4 regions of the Hymenobacter radiodurans genome follow, and region 2 is predicted to be linked to each of the others. Evidence: riboswitches for the same ligand, from Rfam matches in the RefSeq annotation. Region 2 holds a riboswitch; each other region holds the start of a gene.
The links. Region 2 has a riboswitch for S-adenosylmethionine ahead of EPD59_RS13635 (amino acid permease). Riboswitches for the same ligand answer to the same signal wherever they lie in the genome.
Positions count from the first base shown of each region.

Region 1: it holds a riboswitch for S-adenosylmethionine, as region 2 does, so the genes downstream of both, EPD59_RS03515 (O-acetylhomoserine aminocarboxypropyltransferase/cysteine synthase family protein) here and EPD59_RS13635 (amino acid permease) in region 2, are expected to answer to the same signal.
Region 3: it holds a riboswitch for S-adenosylmethionine, as region 2 does, so the genes downstream of both, metH (methionine synthase) here and EPD59_RS13635 (amino acid permease) in region 2, are expected to answer to the same signal.
Region 4: it holds a riboswitch for S-adenosylmethionine, as region 2 does, so the genes downstream of both, EPD59_RS22955 (ATP-grasp domain-containing protein) here and EPD59_RS13635 (amino acid permease) in region 2, are expected to answer to the same signal.

Region 1 is NZ_CP037922.1:565,917-570,831, forward strand. It holds gene EPD59_RS03510 (homoserine O-acetyltransferase family protein) at 1-951, opposite strand, end outside; gene EPD59_RS03515 (O-acetylhomoserine aminocarboxypropyltransferase/cysteine synthase family protein) at 1,220-2,605, opposite strand; SAM riboswitch class I at 2,981-3,095, opposite strand; gene EPD59_RS03520 (LysM peptidoglycan-binding domain-containing protein) at 3,283-3,576, opposite strand; gene EPD59_RS03525 (hypothetical protein) at 3,806-4,219, shown strand; gene EPD59_RS03530 (lysylphosphatidylglycerol synthase transmembrane domain-containing protein) at 4,278-4,915, opposite strand, start outside.
Region 2 is NZ_CP037922.1:2,931,172-2,936,086, reverse strand. It holds partial or broken gene EPD59_RS13650 (DegT/DnrJ/EryC1/StrS family aminotransferase) at 1-356, shown strand, start outside; gene EPD59_RS13645 (Gfo/Idh/MocA family protein) at 353-1,396, shown strand; gene EPD59_RS13640 (EcsC family protein) at 1,448-2,197, shown strand; SAM riboswitch class I at 2,292-2,402, shown strand; gene EPD59_RS13635 (amino acid permease) at 2,751-4,211, shown strand; gene EPD59_RS13630 (CPBP family intramembrane glutamic endopeptidase) at 4,390-4,915, shown strand, end outside.
Region 3 is NZ_CP037922.1:4,449,220-4,454,134, forward strand. It holds gene EPD59_RS20175 (M16 family metallopeptidase) at 1-214, shown strand, start outside; partial or broken gene EPD59_RS20180 (M16 family metallopeptidase) at 456-1,651, shown strand; SAM riboswitch class I at 1,808-1,915, shown strand; gene metH (methionine synthase) at 1,987-4,915, shown strand, end outside.
Region 4 is NZ_CP037922.1:4,461,321-4,466,235, forward strand. It holds gene EPD59_RS22945 (MFS transporter) at 1-844, shown strand, start outside; gene EPD59_RS22950 (MFS transporter) at 868-1,365, shown strand; gene EPD59_RS24300 (MFS transporter small subunit) at 1,406-1,636, shown strand; gene EPD59_RS20230 (putative signal transducing protein) at 1,653-1,973, shown strand; SAM riboswitch class I at 2,076-2,167, shown strand; gene EPD59_RS22955 (ATP-grasp domain-containing protein) at 2,557-3,168, shown strand; gene EPD59_RS22960 (hypothetical protein) at 3,132-3,377, shown strand; gene EPD59_RS20240 (LLM class flavin-dependent oxidoreductase) at 3,535-4,554, shown strand; gene EPD59_RS20245 (molybdopterin molybdotransferase MoeA) at 4,589-4,915, opposite strand, start outside.

The DNA of each region.
Region 1 (4,915 bases), 2.4 Mb from region 2:
GCCGTAACCAGAATCCATTTCGGCATAAACAGCACCAGGTATGTAGCGGGCTAGAAGCTGCTGCTCCGTGAGCGGAAATAACACATCCGATGTAATGCCGATGACCAGCGTACGAGCCCGTATTCGGCCCAGCGCGGCAGCCACCCCTCCGCGACTGCGGCCCACATTGTGCGAGTCCATGGCTCTGGACAGCGCCACGTAGGTATAGGCATTGAAGCGCGCCACCAGCTTGTCGCCTTGATACTGTTGATAGGAACTGGCCCGAAAATCAGTAATTTTATCTTCTTCGGGCTCGTGCTGCGTATTACCGTAGGCCTCGTAGCTGCGGTAGCTAAGAAGGGCCACAGCACGAGCCGCTTTTAAGCCAAACTGCCCCCCAGTCGGTGTAGCCGAGTGATAGGTAGGGTCGGCGAAGATGGCCAGGCGCTGCGCCTCATTGAAAGCAATACCCCAGGGCGAGTGCTGCGCATTGGTAGCCAGCACAACCAAATGCTCAAACACGGTGGGTTGCTGAATAGCCCACTCCAAGGCCTGCTGCCCACCCAATGAACCGCCAATCAGCGTGTGAATCTGACCTATGCCCAGATGCTGGCGCAACGCTTCGTGCCCCGCTACCATATCACGCACTGTAAGCAGTGGAAAAGTATGGTATGGTGGTTCCCCCGACTCGGTTGGCGTAAGCGGGCCGGTGGATCCGTAACAAGAGCCCACGATGTTAGCGCATACAATGAAGTGATTTGCCGGATCGAAGTGGCAATTATGACCAAATAAACCCGGCCACCAGCTAAGCACATCGGCGTTGGCCGTAAGCGCATGACACGCCCATACCACATTGTCGCGGGCGGCATTGAGCGTACCGTAGGTCTGGTAGGCTATCTGCACCCGAAGCAAAGTCGCACCACTTTCGAGCTGAAGCGGCGCTGGAAGAATAAAGGTCTGATAATCAGTCATGCGAGGCTAGCGAATTCAGAGCCTGGAGGGAATCATTGAGGCTGCCACTACAGCAGTTAGACTCGTGACAAATAGTAAAGCGGATTTTCAATAGCTCCCAAACCGAGTGAGGCTGCCCAATAAGTAAGCTGATTCGGGAGCTATTGAAGGATGGGCAAGGCGGTATCTTTCTTCCATTTCTGCCTTGTCACCCCGCCAAACCGTAGGACTTGTAAACGGAGCACTAGCCGCTGCAACGGCCTTGCTCAATATCTTCTGCTTGCAACAGCTAGACTTCCAGTACTACGGGATGCTCGATGGCTGGCTCCGGGATTGTATCACCTTCGGTTTGCTGACGCTGGGGGGCTTTTTCCGCTACCGCGTCGAAGGCATTTTGCAAGTCAGCTTTGATGTCTTCTATATGCTCCAGTCCAAGCGAAATGCGCAGCAAGGTGGGCGTCACGCCGGCTGCTATTTGCTCCTGATCAGAAAGCTGCTGGTGCGTAGTGGCGGCGGGCTGAATAATCAACGTTTTCGCATCGCCCACATTAGCCAAATGGCTCACCAGCTTTAGGTTGTCGATGAAGTGCGTGGCCGTATCCTTGGTGCCTTTAATGCTGAAAGTCAGAACGCCACCCGCGCCGCGCTTCAGATATTTCTGGGCTAGAGCGTTATAGCGGCTGCTTTTCAAACCCGGATAGTTTACGGCTTCTACCTGCTGATGCTGCTCTAGCCATTCGGCCAGCTTTTGCGCATTTTCCACCGTCCGATCTACGCGCAACGACAGAGTTTCAAGACCTTGCAGCAGCAGGAAAGAGTTGAAAGGACTGATGGCCGGACCAAAATCGCGCAGGCCTTCTACCCGCGCCCGAATGATAAAGGCGATGTTGCCAAATGGGCCGCCTTTGCCGAACACATCATTGAAAACCAGGCCGTGATAGCCTTCCGAGGGCTCCGTAAACTGCGGAAACTTGCCATTGCCGAAGTCATACTTACCGCCGTCGACAATCACGCCGCCTATGCTGGTGCCGTGGCCGCCAATCCATTTCGTGGCCGATTCTACTACGATGTGCGCGCCGTGCTCTAGGGGGCGAAACAGGTAGCCGCCCGCGCCAAACGTGTTATCGACAATAAGCGGCAGATCGTGTTTGTCAGCAATGGCCGCAATACGCTCAAAATCGGGAATACTGAAGCTGGGGTTGCCAATCGTTTCGAGATACAGCGCCTTAGTCTTGTCGTCGATCAGGGCCTCGAAGCTTTCAGGCGTGTCGCCATCGGCAAAGCGGGCTTCGATACCTAAGCGCTTGAAAGCGACCTTAAATTGGTTGTAAGTGCCACCGTAGAGGTGCTGGGTACTTACAAAGTTGTCGCCGGCCTGCAAAATGTTGTTCAGGGCCAGAAATTGGGCTGCTTGCCCCGAGCTGGTTGCCAATGCGGCCACACCACCTTCCAGCGCCGCTACGCGTTGCTCAAATACATCGGTGGTAGGGTTCATGAGGCGCGTATAAATGTTGCCGAACTCCTTGAGGGCAAACAAATTGGCACCATGCTCCGCGTTCTTAAACACGTAAGAAGTAGTCTGATGGATAGGAACGGCGCGCGAACCAGTAGTAGGATCGGGTTGCTGACCAGCGTGCAATTGCAGGGTTTCGAAGTGCAGGTTTTGTGTGGACATCTTAGTGCTGATTAGAGTTAGAGTGAAGTAGAAAGAGATGACAGAGCGCAGATAATCAGGCATATGGAACCGCAGGAAGGTGGAGCGCTGAACGTGATCCACAGCCGAAGCAGACGAAGCCAGACTAAGACCTAACGTGGTGGGGTAGAATGCCCACGGCGCAACACGGCCTTTAGGAATGATGGAAAGGGGAGGGGGCTAAACCGGAAACTGGATTAGCAGCAGCACGCGCAACAACAGCACATTCGCGTAGCCTCACAACTGCTAATGGCAGGGGCCAAAACGCGGAAACCCGCCAACCAACCAATGCGCAACGATGCGACCGGGGCAGACGGGTGAAGCAAAATGGAAAAAGCAGTGTTTTTCATGGCACTCAGCTTATATCTCCCGCGGGCAACATAGCCGAACGGGCAGGAATTGGCACCTTTCAAAACAATGAAGGTTGCCAGCGGGTCAGGGAGCCTGTTCTCTCGCCGCTTCTGTATAAAATCTGAAAAACTGTCTCGTCGATAACGAGAAGTACCGGACTGGTAACTGCAAATGTACAGTTCGAAATGAGAACGCCAAATGCACAGCAATATTTTTTACTCCGTGCTAACTCGCTGGCTAACAAATAAAAAAGCCCCCAGCAACTTGCTGGGGGCTTTTTTATTTGTTAGCTTTAGCTCAGGGTGTGCTTACGCTTGGGGTAAGGTCAATACCTGACCTACTTCGATATGATCGGGGTTTGAACCGATGGTTGACTTGTTGGCGTCATAAATCTGATGCCACTTGGCGGCATCACCGTAGTGCTTCTTCGCAATTTTAGAAAGTGAATCGCCGCTAACTACAGTGTATTGCGTGCCTTGGGCAGCAGTAGGAGCAGCGGGCTGGTTGGCGTTGCCAAAGAAGTCTGTATTAGCCTTCTGGTTGGGATTGGCAGCCGGCTGAGCAGGCTTTTCGTCGCCTTTATTGGTTAAGAAATCGAACATTCCCATAGTCGTGGTTGATTAAGGAGAAAGGAAGGCGCATGTGCTTGATAGCTATGCTGTCACGTCGTCTTACGCCCCTAGTGCAAATAAGTTGCAGCCGTCAAAAAAGCTCCACTGTTGCTAACTCTTTCCGGCGCGGCGCGTAAGAAGCGCAACATTGCTTTGCTGGAATATTGTACCAGATAAAGCCGCTCCTTTCCATTTTTAGTTAACCCTAAGGTCACTCCCTATGAAAACCATTGCACTTCCTTTCCGCTACTTGGCCAGCCTCATTATGCTGTTGACGCTGTTCACGGCTGCTTGTAGCCAGAAAGACAAAGTTGGCGAAACCAACATGCTGTATGGCACGGAAAGCAAAGTCTGGAAAACGGACAAAGAAACCACTGCCAGCGGCGACAAGGTGGCCCAAACTGATGCTGATAAGGATACCGAACTACGTTTCTACGCCAACGGTAACTTTAACATGACGTCGCCCCAGCAATCGTTGCAAGGCAAGTACACCTTCGACCAGCCCGGCAAAAAAATCACTCTTACCCCCGACGGTGGCACCACATCCATGACTTTCGACGTGGTGAACTTGACGGATGACAAAATCACGTTGCGCGGCGTAAACGGCGAGCAAATGATGCTTGAGTCTGAATAATTGAATTCGCTTTATTACAAAAAAGCCCCCAGCAATGCACTGGGGGCTTTTTTGTGTTCTATGAGTTCATGATTTCCTTCACCCGGTTTCGGCCGAAAACCCGCGCTATCCAGCGGGGCAGGAAAATGGCCCCCAGCACCAGATAGAGATAATAGGTAACAATACGATACAGCAGGACCACAAAATTGGTCATCGTAGGTGTACCGATAAACTTGCCGAAAAAAGTAGGGAAAGCACCTTCCGCAATACCTGCTCCGCCCGGTGTAATGGCTACCAGCAGCACCACCTTATAGATGAGGTTGCGGCTGAAAATCAGCCCAAATTCTCCCCAGCTTAAGTCAACAAAGGCGGCAATAATACAGCCGATTACCAAGTAGCGAGCCGTCCAGACGAAGGCAGTGGAAAGGGCTGCTTCTACCCAGTACCGGATGGCGTTGCCGCGGAGCTGCGCTGAGGCCCATACCATCTCGTTGCCATGTTGATACGCTTTGGCCCGCCAGCGCCGCAAGCCTTTCAGGGAGAATAAACGTACCAATAACCGTTTCACTGACTGCGGATTAATGAAAAGTGCATACAGCATGACCGCCGAGTACAGCGTAACCAGCAGATAGCTAAGTACAAAGGCTATTTGCAGCGTAGTTACAAATCCTCCTTGAAGCGCCTCGTGTGGGTACAAAGCATCGCCTGCTAGCCACA
Region 2 (4,915 bases):
TATTACGATGCCGCGCTGGGGGACATTTCGGGTCTCCGTGTTCCACACCGCGACGCTAACAGCAGTCATGTGTTTCATCAGTACACCTTAACTCTGGAAAAAGCCCCCAGCGCGACCAACTTCAGGAATACCTGGCGCAGCGTGGCGTGCCGAGCATGGTGTATTATCCGGTGCCTGTGCACTTGCAGCCTGCCTATGCCTACCTTGGCTACTCTGCTGGGCAATTCCCGGTAGCTGAGCAGCTGTGCCGTACGGTGCTGTCGCTACCCATTCATCCGATGCTCACTGAGGCGCAACAAGACTATATCATTACGACTATCCGGGCGTTTTTTGCTTTAACCCGCTCTGCTGCATGAGTATACCGTTACACTCCGGAGCCGAGCAGCCCGAGGTAAGCTTTGCTATTTGTGGTGTGGGCCACATTGGTCGTCGCCACGCGGCGCTGGTGCAGCGTCAGCCGGGTGCCAAGCTTGTAGCCTTAATCGATATCAGGGCTGAGCTAGAATTGGAGCTGTCCGCCGAATTTGTGGGGATTCCTTTCTTCACGTCTCTTGAAGAATATCTCGCCCATGGTCCCGCCGCTGATGTCCTTACGGTAGCCACGCCCAATCATCTGCACGCGCCCCAGGCAATTGCCGGCTTACGCCACGGGCTACATGTGTTGGTAGAAAAGCCGCTAGCCCTGCGCACCGCCGATGCGGAACAAGTTGTGGCTACGGCCTCGCAGGCGGGCCGGTTGGTATTTGGAGTAATGCAGAATCGCTACTCACCGCCGGCCGTTTGGCTGAAGCAAGTAATTGAGGAAAACCGACTGGGGAGCATTTTTATGGTCCAGATAAACTGTTTCTGGAACCGCGATGCCCGCTACTACCGCCCCGGCAGCTGGCACGGCACCCACGCTCAGGACGGCGGTACGCTCTTCACTCAGTTCAGCCACTTCATCGATCTGCTCTACTGGGTTTTCGGCGACGTAACTAATGTGCAAGCCCGTTTCCATGACTTCAACCACCAGCACCTTACCGAGTTTGAGGATAGCGGCCTCGTGACTTTTGACCTCGTACGCGGCGGTACTGGCACTCTGCATTACAGCACCGCCGTCTGGGACCGCAACCTCGAAAGCAGCCTCACCGTCATCGGCGAGCACGGCAGTCTGCGCATCGGTGGGCAATACATGGATAAAGTGGAGCACTGCCACATCCGCGACTACGAATGCCCGCCGCTTCTGCCGACCAATCCCGCCAATCACTACGGTTTCTACCAAGGCAGCGCCGCCAATCATGTGCAGGCGATAGAAGAGGTGGTTGAGGCAGTTAAAAGCGGCGATTTATGTGAAACGAATGCTCGGGAAGGAGTGAAAGTGGTGGAGATTATTGAGCGGATTTATGGCTTAAAGTAACGTGGAGAAGCGTAGGTAAAAACTACTTATCAGTTTTACGTAACTACTTACATGAACTGCCCCGACGAACAAGCCCTCACTGAACTCCGCGCCTGGCAACAGCGCATGCAGAAGTCACCGACGCTGCTGAACCGCTTCACGCGCCGGGTACAGATTCGGTTGAATGCGTTTCTGCCCGAGCGGGTGCATGAGGCCATTACCACGGCTATTCGGCAGATGGTGCGCGGGGTGTTGTTTGGGTCGATGCACACTACGCGCCAGCCGCTGCTGGAGGCGCCGTGGGCGGAACGGGAAACGGCGGTGCGCACCCGCATCCGTTACTACCGCAACACCGCGTCGGCCGAAGGCGCCGTGACGGGGGCGGGGGGCTTTTTGCTGGGCCTGGCCGATTTTCCGCTGCTGCTGGGCCTCAAGCTTAAGCTGCTCTTCGACGTAGCCGCCCTCTACGGCCACGACGTGCGCGATTATACTGAGCGGCTCTATCTACTGTACATTTTTCAGCTGGCCTTTTCCAGTCAGCACACCCGCAATGAGGTGTATCGTCGCATTGCCGACTGGGACAGCTACCGCCACACGCTGCCCACCGATGTAAATGAGTTTGATTGGCGCACCTTTCAGCAAGAGTACCGCGACTACATCGACTTGGCGAAGCTGGCCCAGCTGGTGCCCGTAATTGGAGCAGCGGTGGGAGCGGTGGCCAACTACCGCCTCATCGAGCAACTCGGCGAAACGGCCATGAACTGTTACCGCATGCGCCATCTTGAGCCGAAGGGTACTATGTTGCCCCCCAGCGCCGGCTAAGCCACACGGTAAAAGAGAAAGAATAGCCGCATTTGCAAGTACGCATGCCGGTAGTCTACCTTTGCGACCCCAATTCTTTCTGATCAAAGGATTGTTTTTATACCGAGGCGTGGAGAGAAAGGCTCAATGAAACGCCGGCAACCCCCAGCACAACTGGAACGGTGCCAACCGAGGTCAGCGCAAGTATCGACTGGCTATATAAAAACAAATTGCCGTGAACATTCAGCTGCAACCTGCTCTATTTTCCTTCGCCACCCTGCCGCTCCACACGCTGAGTTGGGCTGCTTGTTTGGGTATGGGTTGTTGCTGTTGTTGAGCGTTCGAACATTCTCTCATCTTCCTGGCTTTGCCAATCTGCAGCTGTAAGTAGCCGCTGGGGGCATTTCTGCTCTGATTCAGCCTTTGCATTGGCTGTAGATCAGGTAGTTGCCCATTTTGCCGAAGCCGTAGCAACGGCGTCAGCTTTGTGATCTGTCTGCTTTACAGGCGGATATTCTTTCTCTTATCTCCATTCTTTTTATCCACCACGAGGCGCGGCTTCGTGCTACATTTTATGCTCAAAAAGTCACTGGAATTGCTGCGACAAGAGGCGGCCGAAACCGGCACTCACACCCTCAAGCGCAGTCTGAGTGCCTTCAACCTTGTCGCCATTGGGGTAGGGGTTATCATTGGGGCGGGACTCTTTTCCCTTACTGGTATAGCGGCCGCCAATCATACCGGACCAGCCGTTACGCTTTCATTTTTGGTAGCAGCCGTTGGCTGTGCCTTTTCGGCCCTGTGCTACGCGGAGTTTGCGTCTATGGTACCCGTCGCTGGCTCCGCCTATACCTATTCCTACGCTACGCTAGGTGAGCTGTTTGCCTGGATTATTGGCTGGGATTTGGTGCTCGAATATTCCGTGGGCGCCGCGGCCGTAGCCATCAGCTGGTCGCAGTACCTGACGCGGTTTTTGGCCAAATACGACCTGCATATTCCCGCTCAGCTGGTTATGTCGCCCTTCGAGACGTCTACTTTGGCCGATGGCTCGGTGGTGCACGGGTTCGTCAATCTGCCCGCTATTCTGATCGTGCTGGCCATCACAGCCATCGTGATTCGGGGTACGCAGGGCTCGGCCTGGGTTAACGCAACCATTGTGGCCCTGAAGGTATCGGTAGTGCTGGTGTTTATTGCGTTGGGTTGGCAATACATCGATCCGGCTAATTATCAGCCCTATATCCCGGCCAATACGGGCACGTTTGGTGAGTTTGGCTTGAGCGGCATTCTGCGCGGAGCCGGTGTTATCTTCTTCGTCTTCATCGGCTTTGATATTGTGGCCACGATGGCGCAGGAAGCAAAAAAACCCCAGCGTGATATGCCTATCGGCATCATCGGCTCGCTGGTCGTGTGTACTATTCTGTTCGTGTTGTTTGGGCACGTAATGACGGGCCTGGCCAACTACACAGAGTTCAAAAATAGCGCCGCGCCGGTAGCCATCGCCATCGAGAAAACGCCGTATGCCTGGCTGAGTCAAGCCATTATTATCGCCATCCTGATTGGCTACACCTCCGTCATTCTGGTGGATTTGCTGGGGCAGTCGCGGGTGTTTTTCTCCATGTCGCGCGACGGACTGTTGCCCAAGATCTTCTCCGAAATTCACCCTCGCTTCCAGACGCCTTACAAATCAAACATCTTGTTGGCCGCCCTAATCAGCGCTTTCGCAGGCTTGGTGCCCATTCAGGTAGTAGGCGAAATGACCAGTATTGGTACGCTGCTGGCCTTCGTGATGGTGTGCCTCGGCGTACTCATTATGCGCAAGCAGCAGCCCGATGCGCCCCGCGCTTTTCGCACGCCGTGGGTGCCGCTGGTGCCCATTATGGGCATCCTGACCTGCTTACTGATGATGTTTTCGCTCCCCTGGGATACCTGGTTGCGCCTCATTGTGTGGCTGGCAGCCGGACTAGTGATTTATTACCTCTATGGTAAAAAGCACAGCAAACTGCGACTAGCACAGGAACAAGCCCAAGTGAAGGCTTAACGAATTACACTCCCCAAAAAAACCCCCTGCATCATCATAGCGGGGGCTTTTTTATGCCTGATAAACGGATGCCTTCCGACAGCAATACCGAATTTTTAAAACCTGATTCGAGCGAAGTAACACAGCAATGAAGCAGTTTTAGGTAGCTTTAAGCATCTATCTTTTCTATAGCTATCCGATGATCGAAACGTTACCCGAATCTGAAATCCAAGCTTCTATAAATCAACCTGCTGCGTACCCAACCGTGAAGGAAAGTTGGGGCGCGCTCGGCTGGTTTATGCTACTGGCACTCGTCCTAGGATTTCTGTCCATTCCCTTCCTTCGCTTTACAACCCACGCGCAATCCATCATTGTGACTGTGGTAGCCAGTGATTTGGCTAAGGCTCTGATCATCGTATTTCTGCTCTGGAAAATTCCGGCGGTGCGCCGTCAGCCGATTCGGCTGCTGGCGTCGCGCGAAATTCCGTTGGTGTACCTATTGCTGCCGCTACTGGTGTTCGCGCAGATGGCCTTGCGCACGTTGGTTGTGTTCCTGCATCTGCCCAACTGGATGAGCGATTCTATGCAGAAGCTAAATGCATTTCCTGGGCTATCGTTTTTTGTTATTTGCATCTCGGCTCCCATTCTAGAAGAGCTACTCTTTCGGGGCTTGCTTCTGCCGGGGCTACTCAAAAACTACAGTCCCCGCAAAGCCATAGTACAGT
Region 3 (4,915 bases), 1.5 Mb from region 2:
CGACTTATACGACCAGGTAAGTCAGCTATACGGCTTCGGCAAGGCCGATTTGCTGGCCAGTTTCGCTTTATTCGAGAATGACCCGAAGCGGATAAATCAATTGGAAAGCGAGTTTCGGAAAGTGACGCCGGAGCTGATGCAGAAAACGCTGCGCGAATATCTGCGGCCCACAAACCGGACGATTCTAACGATTAATCCATTGGCGAAAAGCTAGTGCATCACTCGGCTTACAGTTGGTAACTCCTCCAAAGACATACCTCATGAAAAATATACTTATTGGCCTGCTGAGCGTCGCCTGTGTCCTTAGCACCCCGGCTTTAGCCCAAAAAGAAACGCCGCCCGCCGGCGGCGCCCCCCGCGACTTCACTTTGCCCCCCAAGACGGAATTTACGCTGGATAATGGCCTGCAAGCCACGCTGGTACCTTACGGTGACATTCCGAAAGTAACGGTGAGTATGATCGTACAAGTTGGCAACGTGCACGAGGCCGCCAACGAGAACGGCCTGGCCGACATCGTAGGGCGCCTCATGCGGGAAGGTACCACCACGCTCTCCGCTAAGCAGATATCAGAAAAAGCGGCCCGTATGGGTGGCTCACTCAGTGTATCGGTAGGCCCCAATCAGACCTTTATTACTGGCTCGGTACTGTCAGAATACGGTCCGGAACTGGTAAAGCTGATGGCTGACTTGGTGCAAAACCCGGCTTTCCCACCTTCCGAGATTGAGCGCATCAAAAATGACTTTAAGCGCGAAAATAATCTTTCCCGCTCCCAGCCGGGCACTCAGGCCCGCACCAAGTTCTCGATGGCTCTGTACAAAGGGCACCCCTACGGCCGCGATATTCCCACCGACGCCGAAGTAAACGCCTATGGCCCCGAGCAGGTGCGCGACTTTTACACCAAGCAGTTTGGTGCCCAGCGCACGGCAGTATACGCCGCCGGCAAGTTCGATGAAAAGGCTATGCGCGAGGCGGTTACATCGTCTCTAAACAACTGGACCAAAGGCCCCGCTCCGCGCATCGAGATTGCCAAGCCAGTCACCAAAACCGATCTGATGGTGCAGAACCGCCCCGGCGCGCCCCAGTCTACGCTGGTGATCGGCCTACCTGTCGTCGATCCGACCCATCCCGATTTCACGCGCTTACGTGTGATGAATTCCTTGCTGGGGGCTCTTTTGGCTCGCGCATCACTAGTAATATTCGCGAGAATAAAGGCTATACTTATTCTCCTTCCAGCAACGTGAATGCCCGCTACCGCGTGGGGGAGTGGGCCGAGGTAGCCGACGTAACCACCGAACACACCGGCAATTCGCTCAAGGAAATTGTGTATGAAGTGGAGCGTCTGCAAAAAGAGGCTCCCACAGCCGAAGAGTTGGAAGGCATCAAAAACTACGAAGCGGGCCTGTTTGTGCTCCGTAACTCCACACCCGCCGGCATCATCAGTCAGCTCAGCTTCCTCGATCTGCACGGCCTCCCCGACAGCTACCTCACCAATCAGGTGAAAGATATTCACGCCATTACGCCTAAGGAAGTGCAGGATGCGGCCAAGAAATACGTACGTCCCGATGAAATGACAATCGTCGTTGTGGGAGACAAAAAGGTGATTGACCCGCAGCTAAAGAAGTTTCAGGCCGAGCGGAAGAAAGCGCTTTAGCCCTCTCTTCAACCTAAGTTTATGGAAAAGGTCCGGCTTCTAAACCGGACCTTTTTTGTGTACAAAAAAGCCCCCCAAGCGTGTAATGCTCATCCGTGAATGAGTTAAAAAATCCAGGTAAACTTTTTTCGTCGTCTTGCTGTATCTTTGTCCAGCTACTTATCCAGAAAGACCGAGGGACTGGGCCCTACGACGTCTTGGCAACCTGAGTAAAACAAGGTGCCAACTCCCATTTTGTCCCCCACGGGCAAAAGAAGATAAGTGCGGAGCCCGCGTTGCGAGGTTCTCTTTCTGGATAAGCAGCGCTAAAAACGCCTTTTTCCAAAGGAGATCTTATGAAAACGACTCGCCCCGCCTCTCCCCTTTACGACATTCTCCAACAGCGCATTCTGGTGCTCGATGGCGCCATGGGCACCATGATTCAGCGTCACCCACTGACGGAAGAGGATTTTCGGGGAACGCGCTTCGCCGACCACCCCAAGCCCCTGCGCGGCAACAACGACTTACTCAGCCTCACCCGCCCTGATATCATCAGCGGCATTCACGCTGAGTATTTCGCCGCCGGCGCCGACATGGTGGAAACCAACACCTTCAGCGGCACCACCATTGCCCAGGCCGACTATGGCTTGGAACACTTGGCATATGAGCTGAACTACGAGTCGGCGCGAATTGCGAAAGAAGTGGCTGATGAGTTTACCGCCCGCGAGCCGCACAAACCGCGTTTCGTAGCAGGTGCCATCGGCCCCACCAACCGGACCGCTTCGCTCTCGCCCGACGTAAACCGCCCCGGCTTTCGCGCCGTGACCTTTGACGAGCTGGCTACCGCTTATCTGGAGCAGGTGCGTGGCCTGGTGGAAGGCGGTTCGGATACACTATTGATAGAAACCATCTTCGACACGCTCAATGCGAAAGCGGCGCTGTATGCCGTGCAGAAGTTCTTTGATGAAGGCGGCAAAGTGGTACCGGTCATGATTTCGGGCACTATCACTGATGCGTCGGGTCGCACGCTTTCGGGGCAGACGGTAGAGGCGTTCTGGAACTCTATCAGTCATTTGCCGCTGCTAAGCGTGGGCTTGAACTGCGCCCTCGGTGCGGACCAGCTACACGTGTATGTAAAGGAGCTGAGTCGCATTGCCGATGTGCACGTTTCGGCCTATCCGAATGCCGGCTTGCCCAACGCTTTTGGAGGCTACGACGAGTCGGCGCAGGAATTCGCGGCAGTCGTTGAAAACTACCTCAAAGAAGGCATTGTAACGGTGGCCGGTGGGTGTTGTGGCACCACGCCTCAGCACATTGCCGAGTTGGCGAAGCTGGCCGAGAAATACCAGCCACGCCAACTGCCTGAAGTGCCCAAAGCCACCCGTTTGGCTGGTTTGGAGCCGTTTGGCATTACTCCCGACAGCCTGTTTGTAAACGTGGGTGAGCGGTGCAACGTGACCGGCTCCCGCGCTTTCGCCCGCCTCATCCGCACGGGTGCTTACGAGCAGGCCCTGCAAGTAGCCCGCGACCAAGTGGAAGGCGGTGCCCAGGTGCTCGACGTGAATATGGACGAAGGCATGCTCGACTCGGAGCAGGCCATGACCACTTTCCTCAACCTGATTGCCTCCGAGCCCGACATTTCGCGGGTGCCGGTGATGATTGACTCCTCAAAGTGGAGCGTGCTGGAAGCCGGACTGAAGTGCGTGCAGGGCAAGAGCATCGTCAATTCCATTTCGCTGAAAGAAAGCGAGGAAGTATTTAAGGAGCGCGCTCACACCGTGCGCCAGTACGGCGCAGCAATGGTGGTGATGGCCTTCGATGAAAACGGCCAGGCTGACTCTTTTGAGAAGCGCATCGAGATATGTAAGCGCAGCTACGACATTCTGGTAAACGAAGTAGGCTTTCCCGCCGAGGACATCATCTTTGACCCTAACATCCTGACCGTGGGCACCGGCATGGAGGAGCACCGCAACTATGCCTTGGACTTCATTGAGGCCGTGCGTTGGATCAAAGCCAATCTGCCCGGCGCTCTTACCAGCGGTGGTGTTAGTAACATAAGCTTCTCTTACCGCGGCAACGACGTGGTGCGTGAAGCCATGCACACCTCTTTCCTCTACCACGCCATACGCGCTGGGCTGGACATGGGTATTGTAAACCCCAGCCAGCTGGGCGTGTATGATGAGATTCCGAAAGATTTATTGGAGCTAGTAGAGGACGTATTGCTCAACCGCCGCCCCGACGCCACCGAGCGCCTCGTAGACTTTGCCGAAACGGTGAAGCAGAAGGACAAGGTGGAAGTGGTAGCCGACGCTTGGCGCAGTCTGCCCGTGGCCGAGCGCCTGCAACACGCGCTAGTTCGCGGCATCACCGAGTTTATTGATGAAGACACGGAAGAAGTGCGCCAGCAAGTAGGCCGGCCGCTGGAAGTAATCGAAGGTCCGCTGATGGCCGGCATGAACGTAGTCGGTGACCTGTTTGGCGCCGGCAAAATGTTCTTGCCGCAAGTAGTAAAGTCGGCCCGGGTGATGAAAAAAGCAGTGGCGTATCTGGAGCCTTTCCTGCTGGCCGATAAGCAAGGCTCGGAGCGGCAAACTGCTGGCAAGATTCTGCTGGCTACCGTGAAAGGCGACGTGCATGACATCGGCAAAAACATTGTGGGTGTGGTGCTTGCCTGCAACAACTTCGACATTGTGGACCTCGGCGTAATGGTGCCGCTGGAGCGTATTCTGGATGAAGCGGAGAAGCAAAACGTAGACGTAATTGGCCTAAGCGGCTTGATTACGCCCAGCCTCGATGAGATGGTGTACGTGGCGCAAGAAATGGAAAAGCGTGGCTTAAAGACGCCGCTGCTTATTGGTGGTGCTACTACTTCCCGTCTACATGCGGCCGTAAAGGTGGCGCCCAACTACTCCGGGCCGATGGTGCACGTGCACGACGCTTCGCGCTCGGTGGGCGTGGCCGCTAGTCTGCTCGGTTCCAGTGCTGAGACCTATGCCAAGACCGTTAGCGACGAGTACGCGGCTCTCCGCGCCGACTATGCTACCCGCCAGCGGGAGAAGAACTACTTGACTATTGAAGCGGCACGCGAAAATCAGTTTAAGGCTGATTGGGAGACTACTCCGATTACGAAGCCAACCTTTCTGGGCACGAAAGTGCTTGACAACTATCCGTTGGCTGAGTTGGCCGAGTACATCGACTGGACACCTTTCTTCCATACTTGGGAACTGAAAGGACGCTATCCGCGCATTCTGGAGGACGAAAACCTTGGCGAAGCGGCTACCAAGC
Region 4 (4,915 bases), 1.5 Mb from region 2:
CATTGCCGGGCCGGGTTTCAACCGCTGGCTGATTCCGCCGGCCGCATTGGCCATTCACCTTGCCATTGGTCAGGCTTACGCGTTCAGCGTATTCAAAAAGCCTATGGGAGCCCTCATCAGCGGTGATGTGAACGCGCCCGCTCCTACCGACTGGACGCCCGGTCAGTTGGCTGTTATCTTCTCCATTGCCATTGTGCTCTTGGGTTTGTCGGCGGCGGTATTTGGTAAATGGCTCGAACGGGTTGGACCGCGCAAAGCAATGCTGGCTTCGGCTCTATGCTTTGCGGGGGGCTTTTTTATCTCGGCACTGGGCGTATCCATGCACAACATCTGGCTTGTGTACTTCGGCTATGGCTTTGTGGGCGGTATTGGGCTAGGCATTGGGTACATTTCGCCGGTGAGCACGCTTATCAAGTGGTTCCCAGATAGGCCGGGCGTAGCGACGGGTATGGCTATTATGGGCTTTGGCGGAGGCGCCATGATTGGCTCGCCGCTGGCCGTCGCCTTGATGGCTTATTTCAAAGATTCGGCTCCTATGGGCGTAGCGCCTACCATGCTCACGATGGGTGCTATTTACCTGATATTCATGATGTTTGGGGTATTCACCATTCGGGTACCCGCCGAAGGCTGGAAACCGGAAGGCTACGTGCCCAACACCCAACAGTCAACCCTTATTACGACGGCCAACGTGGATGCCGATACGGCTATTAAAACCCCGCAGTTTTGGCTTCTATGGGTGGTATTGCTCACGAATGTGACAGCGGGTATTGGTGTGCTCGAAACAGCCTCACCGCTTATTCAGGAAACTTTTTCTGATACCTCTATGGGACAGGCCTGGGCGTAACGGCGGCCGCGGCTGCTGGCTTTGTGGGTCTGCTGAGCTTATTCAATTTGCTAGGGCGCTTTTTTTGGTCGTCGGCCTCGGATAAGATGGGCCGCAAGCCTACCTACATGATTTACTTTGGCTTGGGCATTGCGCTCTATGCATTAGTGCCCACGCTGGCGGCCAATCACTCACTGGCGTTGTTCGTCATCGTGTGCTGCGTGATTCTGAGCATGTATGGAGGCGGATTTGCTACCGTTCCGGCTTACCTGCGCGACTTGTTCGGCACGATGCAAGTAGGCGCTATTCATGGGCGCCTGCTCACGGCTTGGTCTACGGCTGGTATTCTGGGGCCTCTGATTGTGAACTACTTGCACCAAAGTCAGAAAGATAAAGGCCTGACCGGCGCGGAGGCATACCAGACGGTGTTTTATGTGATGGCCGGCGTACTGGTAGTTGGCCTGATTGCCAACATGCTCGTGACGGCCGTGAACGAGAAATACCACTACAAAGAAGCTACTCCCAAGAAAGTAGCTGCTTAGTGCGTGCTGGTTTAAGTACTCAATTGTAAACATCCTTCACATGGAAAATAGAATAAATCCCACCATTCCAGAGGCCGATAATGCACCATCCTCGGGTTTAAAAACAGCGCTGGCATGGCTGTATGTCGGTGTGCCGCTCGCCTGGGGGTGTCCCAAACGTTTATTAAAGCTTTGGACTTGTTCAAATAAGTCAGCAAGCCGCTTCAGTTGTGAAGCCTGCATATACTTTTTACCACGAGAAGCACCTAATGGGGTGCTTCTCGTGTTTTAGCTGAAATTTATATCCTATGTTCATCGAGCCAACCGACGGCACAGTTGTCCTGCTAGAATCGTTTGCCAACTCCATATCAGCGCACCTGGCCAAGAACCAGCTCGAAGCGGCTGGTATTGCCTGCTTCATAAGCAATGAGAATCGGCCGTACGGGCCTATTTCGGGCGGAGTACGGCTGCACGTGCGCCAGCAGGATTTGGAGGCCGCGCAGCAGGTTCTAGCCGACCACAGCGCTCTGATGACAGCCGTACCCGATGATGAGCCAGACGCGGCTCAACCGGCCTCCGATTCATCCGGCAGTTTGCTTACTCGGCTTCGGACGTGGCTGCTTTCGTAGCAGCGCAACACGTCGCGTTTCAATAGTGCGCACCCCAGATTTGGAATATTAGGAAGCGAGTTGGTACATTTGTACCACCAATTCTTTCCCATCAAAGGATTGTTTTTATACAGAGGCGCAGAGAGACAGGCTCCGTGAAGCGCCGGCAACCCCCGCTCCCCGTGGAACGGTGCCAAGTCCTGACCATATAAAAACAAGTTACCGTGGATCTTTTCAACACCTCCGCTTTCTCTCTACCCCTCGTTGCTACGCAACAGCTTTGTCGCGCACAGTCTGCGCTGGCCTGCTGTTGTATGGGCTCGGTAGGACAAGGTTGTTGTTGATTTTCCCTCTTCCCTTTCCTACCAGTAACCTAGCCTGACGCGTTTTCAGCGGCTGGTTGGTGTTTTCTGCTTTCGTGGCTCCACCTTGTGGCCGCCCTCCTCGAGCACCCAGACTGGCTAATGCAGTTCGTGCCAGCTAAGGCCCCGCGGCGCCCCAACTTATTCGGCTTGGTCCAAGCAGAAAAAAGCCCCCCAGCTTTTGCTCCCGTTGGCAACGCGCCTATTTCCAGTGCTTTCACTTTCTTACTATACCACCTAACATGTCTGATTTACAGAAGCCTATTGGCATTTATTATGAGCACCCCGAATGGTTTAAGCCGCTGTTTGCGGAGCTGGACCGCCGGGGTTTGCCCTACGAAAAGATTGACGCCGCTCATCATCTGTTTGACCCTTCTGAAAAGGAAAGCCGCTATAGCTTGGTGGTGAATCGGATGAGTTCTTCGGCCTACCTGCGCGGACACGGACAAGGCATTTTTCACACCGCTGGCTTTGCTACTCACTTGGAGCGGCTCGGCGTGCGTATCATCAACGGCTCGGCCGCTACGGCTATTGAGACGAATAAAGCCCGTCAACTCTCGCTGTTCGAGTCGTTGGGCCTGAACTACCCCAAGTCGTTTGTGATAAACCACGCCTCGCGGGCCGTGGACGCGGCCAAGCAGCTGCGCTTCCCGATTGTGGTGAAAGTGAACATCGGTGGCAGCGGCGCGGGCATCATTCGCTTCGACACGCCGGAAGGCCTGCAAGCGGCCGTGGACGCCAATCAAATTGACTTGGGTATCGACCAGACGGCGCTGGTGCAGGAGTACGTGACGCCGCGTGGGGGCATATTACCCGCGTGGAGACGCTGGATGGCAAGTTTTTGTACGCCATGAAGGTGTTCACTACTGGCGAGAGCTTCAATCTCTGCCCCGCCGAAATCTGCCAGATTCCGGACGAGCCTACGGCCGGCGACTTCTGCCTGACGGAAGCGCCCAAGAAAGGCATTCAGGTAGAAGCTACTACGCCGCCCGATGAGATAATTGAGGCCGTGGAGCGCATCGTAGCTGCCGCTAAAATTGACGTGGGGGCATTGAGTATCTGATTGATGACCGCACGGGCGAGGCACTGTTCTACGACATCAACGCCTTGTCCAACTTCGTGGCCGACGCCGTCAATGTGGTTGGTTTTGACCCCTACGCCCGCTTCGTGGATTACCTGGAGCAACAACTCGAATTAACCACCGCAAACGCTCTTACGATATGAAATTCGGGTATTGGCTTCCCATTTTTGGCGGTTGGCTCCGCAACGTTCCCGACGAGCAAATGCCTACGTCGTGGGACTACGTAAAACAGTTGGCGCAGCGCAGCGAGGACTGGGGCTACAGCCTCACCCTCATTGCGGAGCTGTATCTGAATGACATTAAAGGTCAGGAAGAGCCAGCCCTAGAGGCGTGGAGCACGGCCGCAGCCCTGGCGGCGGTGACCAAAGAGTTGGAAATTATGGTGGCGGTGCGACCTACTTTCCACAACCCCGCCTTGCTGGCCAAGCAGGCTGCCAACATCGATCTGATTGCACCGGGCCGCTTGTCGTTGAACGTGGTATCGTCGTGGTGGCGCGATGAGGCGACCAAGTACGGCTTGCACTTCGAGCAGCACGACGACCGCTACGCCCGCACCAAAGAGTGGCTGGACGTGGTAACCAACGTATGGGAGAAAGATCATTTCTCCTACGATGGCAAGTATTATCAGCTGACGGACAACGTATTGCAGCCCAAGCCCGCCAAGAAGCCCTTCCTGTACGCCGGTGGCGAATCGGAAGCGGCGAAGGACTTGATTTCGACGCAGTGCGACGGCTACGTGATGCACGGCGACTCACCGGAGCAGATCGGGCAGCGCATTGCCGACATGCGTAGGCGTCGAGAGCAGAAGAATTTACCCCCCATGAAGTTTGGCGTGGCCGGCTACAGCATCGTGCGCGATAATGAGCAGGACGTGAAGCGCGAGCTGGACCGCATTACCAACGTGCAAGCCTCCGCCGCAGGCTACGGCAACTACCAGCAGTGGTTGGCCGGCACACAACTGGAGCAGCAGGTGTCGCTGCATGATTACTCGGTATCGAACCGTGGCTTGCGCACCGGCCTCACCGGCACACCCGCCCAAATTCAGGACCGCATCGGTGCCTACGAAGCCGTGGGTGTAGATTTCTTTCTGTTGCAGTGCAGCCCGCAGCTAGAGGAAATGGAGCGATTCTCGGAATCGGTAATTCATGTGCTGGTTTAATTGAGGCCACCACGCTAAGCTGATTACCTATTTATTAGGCGGTTATGCAGAGCAGAGCGAAGCATCTCGCGTGCTGACACAGGAGTAATACTCCCACTAAACACGCGAGATGCTTCGCTCTGCTCTGCATGACCGCCTTTTTACTTTGTTCTACTTGGTCTTGAGCAGCTTCTTCAATTCCGAAACCGTAGAAGTGGCCACGCTTCGCCGGCGGGGAATTCGGTTTGGTCGGGGGCAATTCTAGGAAACCATCGCAGTGGAGCAGGCTGGCTAAATCGCCGGAGCCACCGGCTCGTTGCGGGTGGGCCAGCAGGCGGCCTTCGGAAGTCAGTTCGAGGCGAACGGGCAGGAAGTGGGTGAG